One region of the Streptomyces sp. NPDC040622 genome, then DNA from elsewhere that is predicted to be linked to it. Evidence: riboswitches for the same ligand, from Rfam matches in the RefSeq annotation. Region 1 holds a riboswitch; each other region holds the start of a gene.
What was found. A riboswitch is a leader RNA that binds a small molecule or an ion and turns the genes downstream of it on or off. The one in region 1 is predicted to bind cyclic di-AMP.

Region 1 (4,202 bases):
AGCCGGCCCAGTCGTCCTCGAACAGCGGGTCCTCGATGGAGACGAGCGGGTACGAGGCGACGAGCTCCTCGTAGTACTCCGTCATCTCGGCGGCAGAGCGCTCCTTGCCCTCGAACTGGTACTTGCCGTCCTTGTAGAACTCGGACGCGGCGACGTCGAGGGCGAGGGCGATCTGCTCACCGGGGACGTAGCCGGCCTGCTTGACGGCCTCGAGGATGAGGTCGAGCGCGGCGCGGTTGGAGTCCAGGTTGGGGGCGAAGCCGCCCTCGTCGCCGAGACCCGTGGAGAGGCCCTTGTCCTTCAGGACCTTCTTGAGGGTGTGGTAGACCTCGGTGCCCCAGCGCAGGGCCTCGGAGAAGGACTCGGCGCCGATCGGCGCGATCATGAACTCCTGGATGTCGACGTTCGAGTCGGCGTGCGACCCGCCGTTCAGGATGTTCATCATCGGGACGGGCAGCAGGTGCGCGTTCGGGCCGCCGAGGTAGCGGAACAGCGGCAGGTCGCTGGCCTCGGAGGCGGCGTGCGCGACGGCGAGCGAGACGCCGAGGATGGCGTTGGCGCCGAGCGAGCCCTTGTTGTCGGTGGCGTCCAGGTCGAACATGGCCTGGTCGATCAGGCGCTGCTCGGTGGCGTCGTAGCCGACGAGCTCCGGGCCGATCTGCTCGATGACGGCGAGGACGGCCTTCTCGACACCCTTGCCCTGGTAACGGTTGGGGTCACCGTCACGGAGCTCGATGGCCTCGAAGGCACCGGTGGAGGCTCCGGACGGAACGGCGGCACGACCGGTGCTGCCGTCGTCGAGGCCGACCTCGACCTCGACCGTGGGGTTGCCTCGGGAGTCCAGGATTTCCCGGGCTACGACGACGTCGATGGACGGCACGAGCATCTCCTTCTGGGATGTGACTCATTTACACGGGCCGCTTCGGCCCTGCGCCTCCTGAGCCTAACCGGCTCCGGGGCTTCGGCCAGCCGACCGCCCGTCCCGTGGGACGCGCGAAGGCCCAAATACCTGGGAAACGGGACGGAAGCCCGTGTTTCTACTGGTCGGTAGCTCGCTAGGGGCGAACACGGCCGCGGCGCCCCCGCGGCTCCGGGTGCGGACATGGCCCCGCCCCGGTGCGTACGGGGGATACGCGCACCGGGGCGGGGAGCCCGTGGGGACGGGGGCGGCCGTGCGTCCGCCGAGGCACGGCCGGGTACCGCTTCGGGGGCCGGCTCAGCTGAGGTGCAGCTGCTGGCCCGGGTAGATCATGTCGGCGTTGTCGATGATGTCGCCGTTGAGCTTGTAGACCTTGTGCCAGCCGCCCTTGACGTTCTTCGCGTCGGCGATCTTGGACAGGGTGTCGCCCGTCTTGACCTTGTACTCGCCGTCGCCCTTCTTGACCGTCTTGCCGGTCGGGGTCTCGACGGTCTTCTTCGACTCGGTCTGCGGCTGCGGCTTCGGGGCCGGCTGCGCCTGCTGCTGCTGCTGCGGCTGGGCCTGCTGCTGCGTCTGCTGCGGCTGGGGCTTGGTCTCCTGCTTGGGAGCCTGCTCCTGCGCGCCACCGCTGCTGGGCGAGGCGCCCGAGAGGCCGACGCCACAGCTCGGCCAGGCACCCTTGCCCTGGCCCGCGAGGACCTTCTCGCCGATCTCGATCTGCTGGGCCTTGGTGGCCTTGTCGGCGCTGGGCGCGTACTTCGTGCCGCCGTAACCGGCCCAGGTGGACGGCGAGAACTGCAGGCCGCCCTGGAAACCGTTGCCGGTGTTGATGGACCAGTTGCCGCCGGACTCGCACTGGGCGACGGCGTCCCACTCGGAGGCGGTGGCGGCGGAGGCGGAGCCGGCCGCCATCAGCGGGGCGGCCACGGCCGCACCGGTGACACCGGCGAGCGTGACGACACGGGTGGTCTTGGACGGACGACGGTGCTTGCCCTTGCTGGAAAACAGCATGCGTTGATCCCCTCACCGACGCCTGCGAGGTGAGCTGTCGGGTTCGGGCCGATGTGGTTGCCCGGCCGCACTTCCTTGAGTGCGACTTCACCCCTAGCCGTTCCCGTCCGTCTCCCGGCCTCCCTGCCTCTCGGCTGGTGGCCGCTCAACGGACGGACCCGGCACAAACCTTGGGTCCCCCGCTCCTGCCTACGGCGCTCGAAGCGACGACTGTTCCCGTCCGGCCGTTGGCAGGATTCGGCGTACCGACCGGCGGGGCCCACCAGTGGCGAGCGGTCACGACCGTAGACACGCGCTCCACGGAATTTCAAAGACGATCAGGGCTTCTGAGACCCATCTCTCACTCGCGCCAAATCAGACATTTAGCACGAAGTCCCCCGCCGACTCTTCGTCAACTTCCGTTACTTTTCGCCCAGATCGAGGCTCTGACCGGGGAGGATGAGGTCCGGGTCGCCCCCGACGGTCTTCTTGTTCTCGCTGTACAGCTCGTGCCATCCGCCGTCGACGTCGAGGTCGTCCGCGATGACCGAGAGGTTGTCCCCGGAGCGCACCGTGTACGTCCCGTCGGCCGCCCCGCCGGAGCGCTCCTCGCCGCGCGAGGCGTGCCGTCCGGAACGGCTGTCCGCGCCCTCGGCCTCGTCCGCGCTGCCGCCGCGGTGACGCCCCGCGGAGCCGGCGGCACCCCCGGCCGTGCCGTCGGCCTCAGCGTCGTCGGCGGGAGCGGTCGGGTCGTCGGGCGCGGGCGAAGTGGTGCCCTTCTCCCCGGACTTGTCGCCGTCACCCTCGTCGGCCGCGTGGTCCTTGTCGGCCTTGTTGCCCTTGTCGCCCTTTTCAGCCGATCTGTCGGACCCGCCAGCCTCGTCGGACGTGCCGGACCGGTCGTGATTCTTGTCTCGGGAGGCGTCGCCCGCGTCACCGGAGGGCTCGTCCGCCTTCCCGGAGTCCGCCGAGTCCTCGGCGTCCCCGGAGCCCTTCGAGCCCTTGCCGTCGGCCCCCTTGGAGTCCGCCGCGTCGCCGGACGGGCCGGTGGGCTCCGGCGTCACGGGACCGCCCGGGTCCACGTCGGCCGCCGCGCCGCCGTCGGTGAGCCCGGCGATCGGGGCGCAGCTCGGCCACGCCTGGGTGCCCCGGTCGTCGAGGACCTTCTCGGCGACGGCGATCTGCTGGGACTTGGAGGCCTCGTCGGCGCTCGGCGCGTAGGCGAGGCCGCCGTAGCCCTCCCACGTCTCCTGGGAGAGCTGGAGCCCCCCGTAGTACCCGTTGCCGGGGTTGGCGCTCCACGCGCCGCCGCTCTCGCACTCGGCGAGCTTGTCCCACGTCGCCGTGTCGGCGGCGCTGGCGCTGGTGGCGCCGAGCAGCGGGATGGCGATGGCGGATCCGGTGACTCCTGCCGCGACGATGATGGCCGGGGCTTGGCGGGGGCGTCGGTGACGACCATTGCCGGAGAGCATGCGGTTGCCTTTCGGGAGACTGCTGCGACTACCGGGGCGCCGGGGGCGCCCAAGTCGTCGTGAACGTAGCCGCAGTCGAACGCTTGTCACAAGTCGATGCAGCGGAGATCACGTGAAAGTCACAGTCCTGACGAGCCGTCAGTCAGGACGTCCTCCGGCGCCTTTTCCTGTGCGGTCGTGAACTCCACGGGCAGGGTGCGCAGTCCGCGCATGATCAGCCCGCCACGCCACCGCAAATCGTCCGGTTCCACCGCCAGTTGCAGGTCGGGAAGGCGGCGCAGCAGCGTCGCGAGCGCGGTCCTGCCCTCCAGGCGGGCCAGCGGGGCGCCCAGGCAGTAGTGGATGCCGTGCCCGTACCCGAGGTGCGGATTGTCCCTGCGGGAGAGGTCGAGCGTGTCGGGGCTCTCGAACCGCTCGGGGTCGCGGTCGGCGGCGGCGAGCACGACGAGGACGGGGTCGCCGTCCGCGATGTCCTGCCCGCCGATGGTCAGCGGCTCGGTCGCGAAGCGCCAGGTGGCGAGCTCGACCGGACCGTCGTAGCGGAGCAGTTCCTCGATGCCCGTCTCCAGGAGGGCGGTGTCCCCCGCGGCGAGGGACTCCTGCAGGCGGGCACGCTGGTTGGGGTGGCGAAGCAGGGCGTAGATGCCGTTGCCGATCAGGTTCACGGTCGTCTCGAAACCGGCGAAGAGCAGCACGAAACACATCGCCGCGGCTTCGTTCTCGGTGAGGTGCTCGCCGTGGTCCGAGGCCCGGATCAGGCCGGAGATCAGGTCGTCGCCCAGGTCCTCGCGCTTGCGGTGGATCAGCTCGGCGAGGTAGTT
Region 2 (4,202 bases), on a different contig from region 1:
TCCGCTGGCTGACGGCGGAGTGCGGCGGCCGGCTCTCGGTCAGCCCCACCGACGAGGGCGGCAAGACCGTGTGGATCGCGCTGCCGTGGAAGGCGCCCGTCCGGCGCAGGCACCGCGACGCCGCCCACTGACCGGCCCGCGGCCGCTCGACGGCGTGGCGGCCGCCGGTCAGACCGCGTTCGCCGAGCGCCCGAAGGCCCCGCGCAGCAGCGCCCTGAAGGAGTCCGCGGCGGCGCCCGACTCTCCGGTGCGGTGCACGACGGAGATGGTGCGCCGCAGGTCGCCGGGTTCCAGGAGACGCATTCCGACCGGCGTCGCGGCGGTACGGGCCACCATCTCCGGCACGACGGCGACGCCGAGACCCGCGCTGACCAGCGCGCAGACCAGGGCGTAGCCCGGCGTCTCGACCAGCACCGCGGGTGTCGCCCCGGCCCGTGCGAGGGCTCGCTCCACGGCGTGCCGGGGCGGGTGTTCCGGGGCCATGCTGATCAGCGGCTGCCCGGCGAGAGAGGCGAGCGGCAGCCGTGACGTGCCGCTGGTGAGGGCGTGCCCCGGCTGGGTCACCAGGACCAGTTCCTCGACCAGGACGGGCTCGGCCGACACGGTGGCGGGCAGCGGCACCGGGTCGGCGGGCTCATACGTGTGGGTGAGGGCCAGGTCGACGTCGCCGGCCGCCACGGCCGCGACGCCGAGCGGCGGTTCGTGCGTCGTCACCGTCAACTCGACGTCGGGGTGGGTCCTGCGGAACGACGACAGCACAGGGGGCAGCAGATGGATGCCGGCCGTCTGGAAGGTGCTCACGCGCAGCCGCCCGCCGGAGAGCCCGGTGAGGCGGGCCAGTTCGTGCCGGGCCCGTTCCATCTCGTCGAGCACCCGGCGGGCGTGGCCCAGGAGGAGTTCGCCCGCGCCGGTCAGCCGGGCCCCGCGGTGGTGGCGGACGAGCAGGGAGGTGCCCGCCTCCCGCTCCAGCTTGGCCAGCTGCTGCGAGAGCGCGGGGACGGTGTAGCCGAGCCGTTCGGCTGCCCGGGTGATCGAACCCGCCTCGGAGACCGCGACGAGTGCGGCGAGCCGCGTGGGGTCGTACATGGCCACTCCCTAAACGCCTGCTTAAGGCAGACCCAGGATATTCCACATACCTGCTGAAGGCCCGCTGCGGGCAGTCTTGGCGCATGGACGCACAACTGGTCGCCTTCACCGGTGTCGCCGCGGGCATGGTCGCCGTGCCGGGCGCCGACTTCACCGTCGTCGTACGCAACGCCCTGGTCTCGCGGCGGGCCGGCATCGCCTGCGCCGTCGGCGTCGCGGGCGGGCTTCTGGTGCACACCGCGCTGGCGGTCGCGGGCGTCGCCGCGGTGCTCGCGGCCGTGCCCGCGCTCTTCCGGGCGCTGCAGATCGTCGGGGCCGGGTACGTGCTCTACCTCGCGTTCCGCGCGCTGCGTTCGGCGGCCCGGCCCCGTGCCCCGGAGGGGGAAGGGCCGGCCGTGCGCGGCGGCGGCCTGCGCGAGGGCTTCCTGACCAACGCCCTGAACCCCAAGGCGTCGATCACGTTCCTGAGCGTGCTGCCGCAGTTCGTGCCCGACGGGAGCCCCGCGATGCCCAGGACGCTGTTGCTCGCGGCGATCGTGGTGGCGTTCGCCCTGCTGTGGTTCCCGGTGGTGGCGCTCCTGGTGGACCGGCTCGGCACGTGGCTGCGCAGGCCGCGTACCGCCCGCGCCGTCGAGGCCGTCACCGGCACCGCGCTCGCCGCGCTGGGCCTGGTGCTCCTCCTCGAGCCGCTCCTGGTCTGAGTCCGCCGTGCGCACGGTCGGCGCGCGCGGGCCCCGGCACCTTGTCGGTGCCCGGCGCGCGCCGACCGCCCGGCGGCGGCAGGGTCAGCGGACCCGGCCGTACCAGACGCTCTTGGACCAGATCTTCTCCAGGCGGACCACGGCCCCGGTCTTGGGGGCGTGCCAGATGCGGTTGTTACCCGCGTAGATCCCGACGTGGTACACGTTCCGGCCGGAGTGGAAGAACACCAGGTCGCCGCGGGTCCGCTGGGACCTGGAGATGTGCTTGGTCTTGTTGTACTGGGCGCCGGCGGTGCGGGGCAGCTTCTTGCCCGTCTTCTTGAACGAGTAGAGCGTCAGCCCCGAGCAGTCGAACCGGTTGGGGCCCGCGGCGCCGTAGCGGTACGCGGAGCCCTTCTTGGACGCCGCGACGCCCAGCGCCTTCGTCCCGTGGGTGGCCGCCTCGGCCTGTGACGTGAGCCCGGGGGCCACGACGGTGCCGCCAACGACGGCGAGCGTGAGGACCGATGCGGCGCCGGTCCTGGTGAGCAGCGACGGAACGTGATTCAGCGCGGTCATGCGCAACCCTTCGTCAGCCGCCTGTGAAAGATGACCTGTCGGGTTCGGGCAGGCGAAGATGCCCGGCCGCGTGGTGCTCTGCGGCTTCACCCCAAGGGCGTCGCCCGGACTGTCCGGACGGGCCCGTCGTACCTGGGTCCTCCACTCCTGCCGTTGCACAGATGTCGACCGGTCATCCGGGTGGCGGCAGGACTCGGCGTCCGCCCGGACCGCCCCGCCGCTGTGGCGGGGGCTTGTCGTCGGAAGGGATCTTGACCCGAGATGGGCTCGAAAACCGAGCCGAAACGGCGTTTTGTGAGGCTCCTCACGACTGACCTGTTCAGGTGGACAGTGCCGAATTGGGGTCGCGGCCCCCGGGTCTGACGACGGCTCGACCAGCAGCGGAATGCCTGATTCCGCCCGAGTCGTGCGCGCTCCGCGCAAGTTGCGACCGTGCGGTTACGGACTCCTGGCTACGCCGTCCGAGGTAGCCCGACTGGTCCGTTTCGAAGGGGGCCCGGACGTTTCGGTGGCGGGAACCGGGCGGCCGGGGGGGCGGGGAGAGTGGTGAAGGGGCGGCGCGGGAGTATTCAGGTGCCCGGTGGGGGCGGCACGGCGACGCGCCCGGTCCGGCGTTCGCCGTCGAGGACACGCAACGCCCGGGCGAGCGTGGGCGCGTGCACCTCGCTCTCGCCCCGCCGGTGCATCAGGGCGAGGGCGTCCCGCAGCGCGGTCGCCCGGCCGACCAGGGCCTGAGCGGCGCGGAGCCCGCCGTAGGTGTGCTCCGCGCGGGCCGGATTGATGCGGCCGAGCAGGTCGACGACGTCGAGATAGCGGTCGATCAGCTCGGCCTCGGCCCGTGTGAGGGCCGGCAGGGGCGGCAGTTCGGGCGGCGGCATCGGCGGGTCACCTCGGATCGCGCGCGGCGAGCGAGGACTTGCGGCTCGGGATGATCCGGTCGACGAGCCCGTACTCCAGCGCCGCGGGAGCGTCGAGGATCTTGTCCCGCTCGATGTCCGCGGTGATCCGCTCCGTGCTCCGCCCGGTGTGCCGTGCGAGCAGTTCCTCCAGGAGCTGCCGGGTGCGCAGGATCTCGTCGGCCTGGATCGCCAGGTCGGAGGCCTGGCCCTGGATCGGCTCGGCGACCGCGGGCTGGTGGATCAGCACGCGCGCGCCGGGCAGCGCGAACCGCTTGCCGGGGGTGCCCGCGGCGAGCAGCACGGCGGCGGCCGACGCGGCCTGGCCGAGACAGATCGTCTCCACGTCGCAGCTGACGAACCGCATGGTGTCGTAGATCGCGGTCATCGCGCTGAACGAGCCGCCGGGGGAGTTGATGTACAGCGAGATGTCGCGGTCCGGCGCCTGGTACTCGAGGTGCATGAACTGCGCCATCACGTCGTTCGCCGAGGTGTCGTCGACGGGGGTGCCGAGGAAGACGATCCGCTCTTCCAGGAGCTTGGAGTACGGATCCATCGTCCGCGCCCCCGAACTGGTGCGTTCGGTGAACTGGGGCAGGACGTAGCGGGCGGACGGACGGTTCATGGCACGCCTCTCTTCTCCCGGTCGCGGTGCGGTCGGGGCTCTGTAAAAAATGTACAGTACGTACGTCCTGTACGGAGAAAGGGCGGGTGGGGGAGAGTGGGAAGGTGACTCGCCGGGGTGCCGCCGCTCTTCCCGCAGGCCGGCCCTCCTCCTCTCGGACGCGGAAGGGCGCTGTGCGGCGCGGGCGTTGGTCCACCCCGACACCTGGCGGCCCGTCGAGTGGGTGGAGCTGATCTCCGGCGCGGCGGGGGAGCGGGTGATGGCCGTGCACGACCACGCGCCGGTCTCGATCTGCCGTTCTAGGGCCGCGAACGCCCGCGCGGCGGAGTCGGGCAC
Region 3 (4,202 bases), on a different contig from region 1:
GCGATCTCCTGGAGCGGGCCCTCGTAGGTGTCGCGGGAGACGAGGTTGTAGTGCGGCTGCAGCGCGACGTAACGGGCGAGGCCCTCGCGGTCGGAGAAGTCCAGGGACTCCTGGAGCCGCTCGGGGCTGATGTTGGAAGCCGCGATGGCCCGCACCTTGCCCGCCCGCACCAGGTCGTCGAGGGCGCCGATGATCTCCTCGACGGGGACCGACGTGTCGTCGAAGTGCGTGTAGTACAGGTCGATGTAGTCGGTGCCCAGGCGCTGCAGGGAGGCGTCGGCGGCGGCCTTGACGGTGGTCGCCGAGAGGCCCTTGTACGCGGGGTGGGAGCCGACCTTCGTGGCGACGACGACGTCGGAGCGGTTGCCGCGCTCGGCCAGCCACTCGCCGATGAGGGTCTCGGACTCGCCGCCCTCGTTGCCGTCCACCCAGGCGGAGTAGGCGTCGGCGGTGTCGATGAAGTTGCCGCCCGCGGCGGTGTAGGCGTCCAGGACGGCGAAGGACGCGGTCCGGTCTGCGGTCCAGCCGAAGACGTTGCCGCCCAGGGAGAGCGGGAAGACTTCGAGGTCGGATGAGCCGAGGGAGCGAAGAGAGGTCATAAGGTGTTCAACGCGCCTGCGGGAAGCGGAATTCCGTGTAAGCGCCAACCGTGGGGGCGCCGGCCGGGTGCACGTCAGGCGCGCAGGTCGCGCCGTCGCATGCCGCGTCCGCGGGCGGGGACGAGGAACCGGCGGCCCTGGCGTCGGGGGGTTGTCGCCAGGACCACCGGAGTTCCAGGTGTCCTAAGGGATCCGAGTGGCTACGGGATCCGAGTGCCTACGGGATCCGAGTGTCCTGAGGGATCCGAGTGCCCCGCGGATTGCGGGTACGGGCTGGGGCTCACGCCTTACGGGTTGAGGCCCTTGCCCTGCAGCCAGCCCAGCGGGTCGATCCCCGTGCCGCCGGGCGTGTGGACCTCCATGTGGAGGTGCGGCCCGGTGACGTTGCCGGTCGCGCCGACACGGCCGATGACCTCGCCCGTGGTGACCTTCTGGCCCGCGCTGACATTGAGCGAGGACTGGTGGCAGTACCAGATCTCCGTGCCGTCCTCGAGTTCGAGCACGGTGCGGTAGCCGTACGCGCCCGCCCAGCCGGCTTCCTTCACGGTGCCGGTGTGCACGGCCTTGAGCGGGGTGCCCGTGGGCGCCGCGAAGTCCAGGCCGGTGTGGTGGCCGGAGGACCACATGGCGCCGGAGTCGCCGAAGTGCGAGGTGAGGGTGTACGAGGAGGTGGGGATGGCGTAGCTCTTGGCGAGCTTGGCCAGGCGCTCGGCCTCGGCCTTGGCCTTCCGGGCCTCCTCTTCCTTCTTCTTCTTGGCGGCGGCCTTGGCCGCCACCTCCTTCTCGGCCGACTTCTGCTGCGCGGCGGCCTCTTCGGCCGCCTTCTTGACGGCGGCGTCCTCGGCGGCGCTCTGCACGGCGCTGTCGGCCTGGTGCTGCTGGTTCTCGGCCTGCTGCATGATGCGGGCCCGCAGCGCCTCGCCCGCGTCGGTGGTGCCCTGCTCGGCGTCGGCGGTGCTGACACCGGCGGCGCTGAGCGGGGCCGCCGCGGCGGCGGTCGTGGTCTGCGACGAGTCGTCGCCGGATATCAACGCACCGACGCCGGGAAGGGACTTGGCCTCCGGCAGCGAGTCGGCGACGGCGTCGACACCCGGCAGGTCGGGCATCGAGATGGAGACCGGCGGCTTGCCGTCCTGCGCGGTGGCGATGCCGCCCGCGCCGACGGCGGCGATGACGCCCACGCCGAGGACGGTGGAGCTGCGGGCGAGCCCGCCGCCGCCCTTCTTGTGCACACGGTGCCTGCCGCGGACGGGTCGGACGGAATCCTCTGTGGGGTTCCACTCCTCGAAAGAGCCCTCGTCAGGACCCTGGTGGTACGTACCGAAGTCGTCGTCATTCGGTATGTACACGGCTTGGGGGGCAGGCCGGTTGGACGCCACTGGGGCGCACTCCTTTCCTTCCTTCTCGCCTACCGGGTTAGCTGACGGGTTCGGAGCAGGAAGGTCTCCTACGAACACCTGGCACGAAGGCACAGATGCCCGATTCACCCCATGTTGGTGGTTCCCCGGCTCCCTTGCGGGATTAGGCGCATGCGCACGGAGCCGCCTCTAGTGACGGCTGGGACGACCGCGCTGCGTTATCGAACGTTAATAGACAGCACCTCTGTATTCCAAGCCGTTCCAGTTGATCGTTAACGCTCATCGGCTGTACGTAACGGGACACGGGGTGGGTGAACGGGGCGAGTTGACCCCGCCTCTTCACACACCGGAGCTTCACATTCCCTTGACAGTGCGTCAGTCTTTGTGCGGAGGGGTGTGCCTCAGTCACCGGTGGTGACCTCTGCCTCGCCGGCCAGCGGCCGCCGCACCGCGAGCAGCGCCATGTCGTCCGTCATGCCGCCCCCGGTGTGCCGCCTGACCTCCTCGGCGAGTGCGGCGAGCAGCGCGTGCGGCCCCGCGCGGCCGGGGAAGATCCGGCCGCCGAGCCGGGTCGCGGGATCGTAGAAGACCCCCGCCGCGTCGCGCGCCTCCGACAGGCCGTCCGTGTAGAAGAGCAGCAGCGCGCCCGGCGGGAAGTCCGTCTCGTCCGCCCGGTCCGGCCAGACCCCGAGGTCGCCCATGCCGAGCGGCAGCGCAGGCTCGCTCGCCGACAGGACGCACAGACGTCCGTCGCCACGCAGCAGCAGCGGCGGGGGATGCCCGCGGTTGACCAGCCGTACGACGCCCTCGCCGTGCCGGATCTCGGCGAGGACGGCGGTGGTGAACCCCTCGAAGGCGTCGAGCCCCTCGCGCCGGGTGCCCTCGCGCGCGAGGGCCCGCTCCAGGCGCTGCGCCACCGCCTCCAGGGTGGCCTCCTGCTCCGCGGCCTCCCGGAAGGCGCCGATGACGACGGCGACCGCCGCGACCGCGCCCATGCCCTTGCCCCGGACGTCTCCGACGATGAGCCGTACGCCGTGCGGGGTGTCCTGCACCGCGTACAGATCACCCCCGATGAACGCGTCGGCCTGCGCCGCCTCGTACCGCGCCGCGATGTCGAGCCCGCCGATGCGCGGATCCGGCTCGGGCAGCACGGCGCGCTGGGTGGCCTCGGAGATGGAGCGGGCGATGGCGAGCCGGTCGTTGCCGCGCCGCACGACACGGTTGATGACGATCGCGAGGGCCGCGACGGTGACGACCGTGATCACCTCGGTGACGGCCTCGACGTGGCTGCTGACCGAGTTGCCGTAGTGCAGGAAGAGCACGGCTCCGGTGGCCGCCGCGCCGGTCAGGACGGTGTTGAGCCGGGAGTAGAAGGGGGCCGCGATCAGAGGGGCGGCCGTGAAGAGGGGGGCGGCGGTGAACTCCGGCGGCGTCGTCGAGTCGTACACGACACCGACGACGAGGAGCAGGAGGGGCAGCGCCCGCACGAAGGTCCGCTCGTGCGCGGCGACACCGTTGTTGTCCGTTCCTCCTCGCTGCCCCACCGCTTGTCTCCCGCCGACTCCGCGCCCATGACCGCGCTCCACTCAGGGTTCCCGCAGCGGGGGAAGGGTGCGACCTGGTGTGGGCCGACCGGGTTAGGCGGACGGGCGGGCCGGGCGGACGGGCCCGAGGGCGGGCCGGGGCTCCGGGGGGGGGCAGAAAAAAACCTGAGGCCGGGAAGCTGATGCTTCCCGGCCTCAGGCCTTCAGTAGCGGGGACAGGATTTGAACCTGCGACCTCTGGGTTATGAGCCCAGCGAGCTACCGAGCTGCTCCACCCCGCGTCGATGAACACAACTCTACGCCATCCGGAGGGGTGCGTCGAACCACTTACGCGTTGCCCGCGTGCGTGAGCGTCTCCCAGGCCACGAAGAGGTCGTCCGTGCCCTCCGGCCGCCGCTGCTCGGTGTACTTCTCGGTCTGCGGCATCTCCAGGTGCAGCCGCCCCCGCAGGTGGTTCAGGCCGACCTCGGTGTCGGGCCCCATGTCGCGCTGCACCTTGCCGCCGCACAGCCAGCCGGGCGCCTCGGCGCCCAGCTGGTACTTGGAGTGGAACTCGAAGGCGGCCCGCAGCCGGTCCTCGGCCTCCGCGTACAGGTCGACGCCCTGGTGCCAGGCGGTCTCCGCCATGTGGGAGGTGGCGGCGAGCGAGTAGCTGGCGTGCTTGAAGTTGCGGCAGGTCTCCTGGGAGAGGCCGTCGGCGT
Region 4 (4,202 bases), on a different contig from region 1:
GGCCACGGCCGCCGGCGTCCCCGTGACGATCGCCAAGGCCGACGGCAACCCGGTCAACGCCGCCTCGATGCTCGCGGTGCTCGGCCTGGGCGCCCAGGGCGGCGAAGAGATCGTGCTCGCCTCCGACGCCGAGGGCGCGGACGCCGCCCTCGACCGTCTGGCGAAGCTCGTCGCGGAGGGGCTCGAGGAGCTCCCGGAGACGGTCTAGGACACGTTCCCCTTCTGGGACACGTTCTTCAGCAGTACAGCAGTACCTCGATGGGGTCATCCGTAATGACGGGTGGCCCCATCGGCGTATGTGCGTGAACGCACCCCGAAAAGAAATGCATGAATTCCCGGGGGCGGGCAAGGAATAGCTTCTCTTTGTATACGGCGTCTCCGTTAATTCCGCAGGCTCACCGTGTTTACGGCATGTTGCGATTCCCTCACGCGCTCGCCCCGCCGCGGCCGGCGCAGTCGATGGGCGGCCGTCGCCCGTTCCGCGTGCGCGGCGGTGAGCGTCCTGGCCCGTTCCGCGTCCCCGCGGGCCACCGCGTCGACGATCGCGGCGTGCTCGGACCAGGACTCGGCGGGCGCCGCCGGGGAGTCCACGACGTACATCCAGGCGATCTTGTGCCGGAGCTGGGTGAGCAGCGCACTGAGGCCCGGGCTGCCGGACGCCTGGGCGAGCGTCTCGTGGAACCAGCCGCCCAGGGAGCGCACATCCTCCCCCCGGCCGTTCCTGACGCGCTCCTGGCCCAGTCTGACGAGGCCGCGCAGGACCTTGAGGTGCGCGTCCGTGCGGCGCTGTGCGGCCCGTGCGGCAGCGAGCGGCTCGAGCAGCGCCCGGACCTCCAGGAGGTCCGCGGCCTCCTGCTCGGTCGGCTCGGCCACGCACGCGCCCGCGTGCCTGCGGGTGACGACGAAGCCCTCGGCCTCCAAGGTGCGCAGGGCCTCGCGCACGGGGACGCGCGAGACGCCGTAGCGCCGCGCGAGGAGGTCCTCGGTGAGCCGGCCGCCCCTTTCGTAGACACCCGCGACAATGTCGTCCCGGATGGCCGTGCATACCGAGTGCGCGGGAATGCGCATGATCGGACCTCCGCCTTAATCCCCGCGAAACGCGGTCGACCGACGCTCGTTCGGTGACTCTATTGCAGAGCGCGGGAATTTCCGACGGCGGACCGGAATCCATGGATATCTTTTGGCCAAGCGCGGCGAAAGCCCCGGCTCGCGGTGAGCCGGGGCTTTCGGTGAAGTGCTGCGGGGTCCGCGCGGACCGGGCGGGTCAGACGTTGACGCCGTGGCCGCGCAGGTAGGCGATCGGGTCCATGTCCGAGCCGTACTGCTCGCCGGAGCGGGCCTCGAAGTGGAGGTGCGGGCCGCTGGAGTTGCCGGTGGAGCCGGACAGGCCTATCTGCTGGCCCGGGGTGACCGTCTGGCCGACGGTGACGCCGAGGGACGACATGTGGCCGTACTGGGTGTACGTGCCGTCGTTCATCTTGATGACCACGTTGTTGCCGTAGGCGCCGCCCCAGCCGGCCTCGACGACGGTGCCGGAGCCGACCGCGTGGACCGAGGTGCCGGACGCGGCGTGGAAGTCGATGCCGGTGTGACTGCCGGAGGACCACATGGCGCCGCCGGTCTGGTAGCCCGTGGAGACGTACGAGCCGGAGACCGGCGCGACGTAGGTGTTCAGGCGCTTGCGCTCGGCCTCGCGGGCGGCACGCTCCTTGGCCTCGCGCTCCTTCTTGGCCTTCGCCTTGGCCTCGGCCTCGGCCTTGCGCTTCTCCTCGGCGGCCTTCTTCTTGGCGGCCTCTTCGGCCTTCTTGGCCGCGGCGGCGTCGTCGGCGGCCTGGCGCTGCGCGGCGGCCTGGGCGTCGATGCTCTCGGCGAGGGAGTCGCCTACGGAGACGGCCTGGGTGAAGCCGGTGTGCTCGACGGCCGCTTCGTCGGCGGCGGCGAGGGCGGGGGCGGCAAGGCCTCCGATGACACCGGTGGTGGTGAGCGCCGCGACGCCCGCGACGTTCGCGGTGGTCCGCGTGATGCGGCTCGGACGACGGTGCTTCCCGGTGGCACGGGTGAACGCCATGTGGCGGGTGTTCCTTTCCTTCCTTCTCGCCTACCGGGTTAGCTGACGGGTTCGGAGCAGGAAGGTCTCCTACGGGTCCCTCACCTGAAGGCAAGGTGCCCGATTCACCCCAGGGGACATGTGGGTCCCCGGCTCCCCTGGCTCGCGCCGTACGGGGACTCGGCGATGACTGCCCGGTGCCGCGGATGCGACGTACTGCGTGACGGACAGCCGGACCGACGCTAAACGGGGCGTCTTTCAATCGACAAACAGAACGCGACTTTTGTAGCGCACGCCACAGGGCAGACGGGCAACGTCCATATGAATTCGGACATATGGGGACCCCGGTGGCCACATCGGCCACCGGGGTCCCCTCATGTCCTGACGTTCACTCAGCCCGTGACGACACTCACGTCACCGATCCCGAGCGCCCTGACGGGCTCCTCGATCTGCGCTGCGTCCCCGACCAGGACCGTCACCAGGCGGTCCTCCGGGAAGGCGTTCACGACGGCCGCGGTGGCCTCCACGGTGCCGGTGGCCGCCAGCTGCCGGTACAGCTGCGCCTGGAAGTCGTCCGGCAGGTTCTGCTCGACCTGGTCGGCGAGGGTGGCCGCCACGGACGCGGCCATCTCGTACTTGAGCGGGGCCACGCCCACCAGGTTCTGCACGGCGACGTCGCGCTCGGCGTCGGTCAGGCCCTCGGCGGCGAGGGTGCGCAGGACCTTCCAGAGGTCGTCGAGCGCCGGTCCGGTGTTCGGGGTGTCCACGGAGCCGCTGATGGCGAGCATCGCGGCGCCCGTCCCGTCCGGCGCCGAACGCAGCACCTGGCTGAACGCCCGTACGCCGTAGGTGTAACCCTTCTCCTCCCGCAGGACACGGTCCAGACGGGACGTGAGGGTGCCTCCCAGGCAGTACGTGCCGAGGACCTGCGCCGGCCACACCCGGTCGTGCCGGTCGGCCCCCACGCGGCCGATCAGCAGCTGCGTCTGGACCGCTCCGGGACGGTCCACGATGACGACACGGCCGTGGTCGTCCGCGGTCACCTGCGGCACCGGGCGCGGCTCGCCCGGGGAGCCCGTCCAGGCTCCGACGGTGTCCGCGAGGACGGCGTCCAGGTCGGTGCCGGTCAGGTCGCCGACCACGACGAGGGTGGCCGTGGCGGGCCGGACGTACTTCTCATAGAAGGCACGCACCGCCGCCGAGTCGATGGCCGTGACCGTCTCCTCGGTGCCCTGACGCGGCCGGGACATGCGCGCGGTCGGCGGGAAGAGCTGCTTGGAGAGCTCCTTGGCGGCGCGCCGCGCCGGGCTCGCCGCCTCGTGCGGGATCTCGTCCAGGCGGTTGCGTACGAGCCGCTCGATCTCGCTGTCCGAGAAGGCGGGGGCCCGCAGGGCGTCGGCGAGCAGGCCCATCGCCTTCGGGAGCCGGGAGACCGGGACCTCCAGGGAGACCCGCACACCGGGGTGGTCGGCGTGCGCGTCGAGCGTCGCGCCGCACCGGTCGAGCTCGGCGGCGAACTCCTCGGCGGAGTGCTTGTCGGTGCCTTCGTTGAAGGCCCTCGCCATGATGGTGGCGACGCCGTCGAGGCCCTCGGGCTCGGCGTCCAGGGGCGCTTCGAGATGGATCTCGACGGCGACGACCTGCTGGCCGGGGCGGTGGCAGCGCAGCACGGTGAGGCCGTTGGGCAGGGTGCCGCGCTCGGGCGCGGGGAAGGCCCACGGCTTGGCCGTGCCGGCCTGCGGCATGGAGTGGAACTGCATCGTCGCGGCCTCGGTCACTTCGCCGCCTCCTCTTCGTCTGCGTCCGCGGTGTCCTCGGCGGTTGCCGTGCCCTCGGCGCCCTCTTCGGGAGCCACGGGCTCGTACACGAGCACCGCGCGGTTGTCGGGGCGCAGACGGGCCTTGGCGACCTCCTGCACCTCCTGTGCGGTGACGTCGAGGACCCGCCCGACGGCGGTCAGGGCGAGCTGCGGGTCGCCGAACAGGACCGCGTACCGGCACAGTTCGTCGGCGCGGCCCGCGACCGTGCCGAGCCGGTCGAGCCACTCGCGCTCCAACTGTGCCTGAGCGCGCTCCATCTCCTCCGGAGTGGGACCCTCCGCGGCGAAGCGGGCCAGTTCCTCGTCGACGGCGGCCTCGATGACGGGAACCTCGAC

Region 2: another riboswitch for cyclic di-AMP. It lies ahead of ACZ592_RS03550 (C40 family peptidase); the one in region 1 lies ahead of ACZ592_RS20040 (transglycosylase family protein).
Region 3: another riboswitch for cyclic di-AMP. It lies ahead of ACZ592_RS12055 (M23 family metallopeptidase); the one in region 1 lies ahead of ACZ592_RS20040 (transglycosylase family protein).
Region 4: another riboswitch for cyclic di-AMP. It lies ahead of ACZ592_RS17595 (M23 family metallopeptidase); the one in region 1 lies ahead of ACZ592_RS20040 (transglycosylase family protein).

Annotation. Positions count from the first base shown of each region.
Region 1 is NZ_JBVIXD010000006.1:516,302-520,503, reverse strand. It holds gene eno (phosphopyruvate hydratase) at 1-886, opposite strand, end outside; gene ACZ592_RS20040 (transglycosylase family protein) at 1,217-1,930, opposite strand; cyclic di-AMP (ydaO/yuaA leader) riboswitch at 1,935-2,137, opposite strand; gene ACZ592_RS20035 (transglycosylase family protein) at 2,332-3,381, opposite strand; gene ACZ592_RS20030 (cytochrome P450 family protein) at 3,501-4,202, opposite strand, start outside.
Region 2 is NZ_JBVIXD010000001.1:809,615-813,816, forward strand. It holds gene ACZ592_RS03535 (ATP-binding protein) at 1-131, shown strand, start outside; gene ACZ592_RS03540 (LysR family transcriptional regulator) at 169-1,086, opposite strand; gene ACZ592_RS03545 (LysE family translocator) at 1,170-1,787, shown strand; gene ACZ592_RS03550 (C40 family peptidase) at 1,872-2,345, opposite strand; cyclic di-AMP (ydaO/yuaA leader) riboswitch at 2,349-2,525, opposite strand; gene ACZ592_RS03555 (hypothetical protein) at 2,915-3,223, opposite strand; gene ACZ592_RS03560 (ATP-dependent Clp protease proteolytic subunit) at 3,231-3,866, opposite strand.
Region 3 is NZ_JBVIXD010000003.1:789,439-793,640, reverse strand. It holds gene ACZ592_RS12060 (aldo/keto reductase) at 1-599, opposite strand, end outside; gene ACZ592_RS12055 (M23 family metallopeptidase) at 887-1,978, opposite strand; cyclic di-AMP (ydaO/yuaA leader) riboswitch at 1,990-2,137, opposite strand; gene ACZ592_RS12050 (PP2C family protein-serine/threonine phosphatase) at 2,359-3,501, opposite strand; tRNA gene ACZ592_RS12045 (tRNA-Met) at 3,709-3,782, opposite strand; gene ACZ592_RS12040 (alginate lyase family protein) at 3,829-4,202, opposite strand, start outside.
Region 4 is NZ_JBVIXD010000005.1:666,507-670,708, forward strand. It holds gene ACZ592_RS17585 (HPr family phosphocarrier protein) at 1-208, shown strand, start outside; gene ACZ592_RS17590 (GntR family transcriptional regulator) at 382-1,068, opposite strand; gene ACZ592_RS17595 (M23 family metallopeptidase) at 1,265-2,068, opposite strand; cyclic di-AMP (ydaO/yuaA leader) riboswitch at 2,081-2,243, opposite strand; gene ACZ592_RS17600 (M16 family metallopeptidase) at 2,440-3,825, opposite strand; gene ACZ592_RS17605 (M16 family metallopeptidase) at 3,822-4,202, opposite strand, start outside.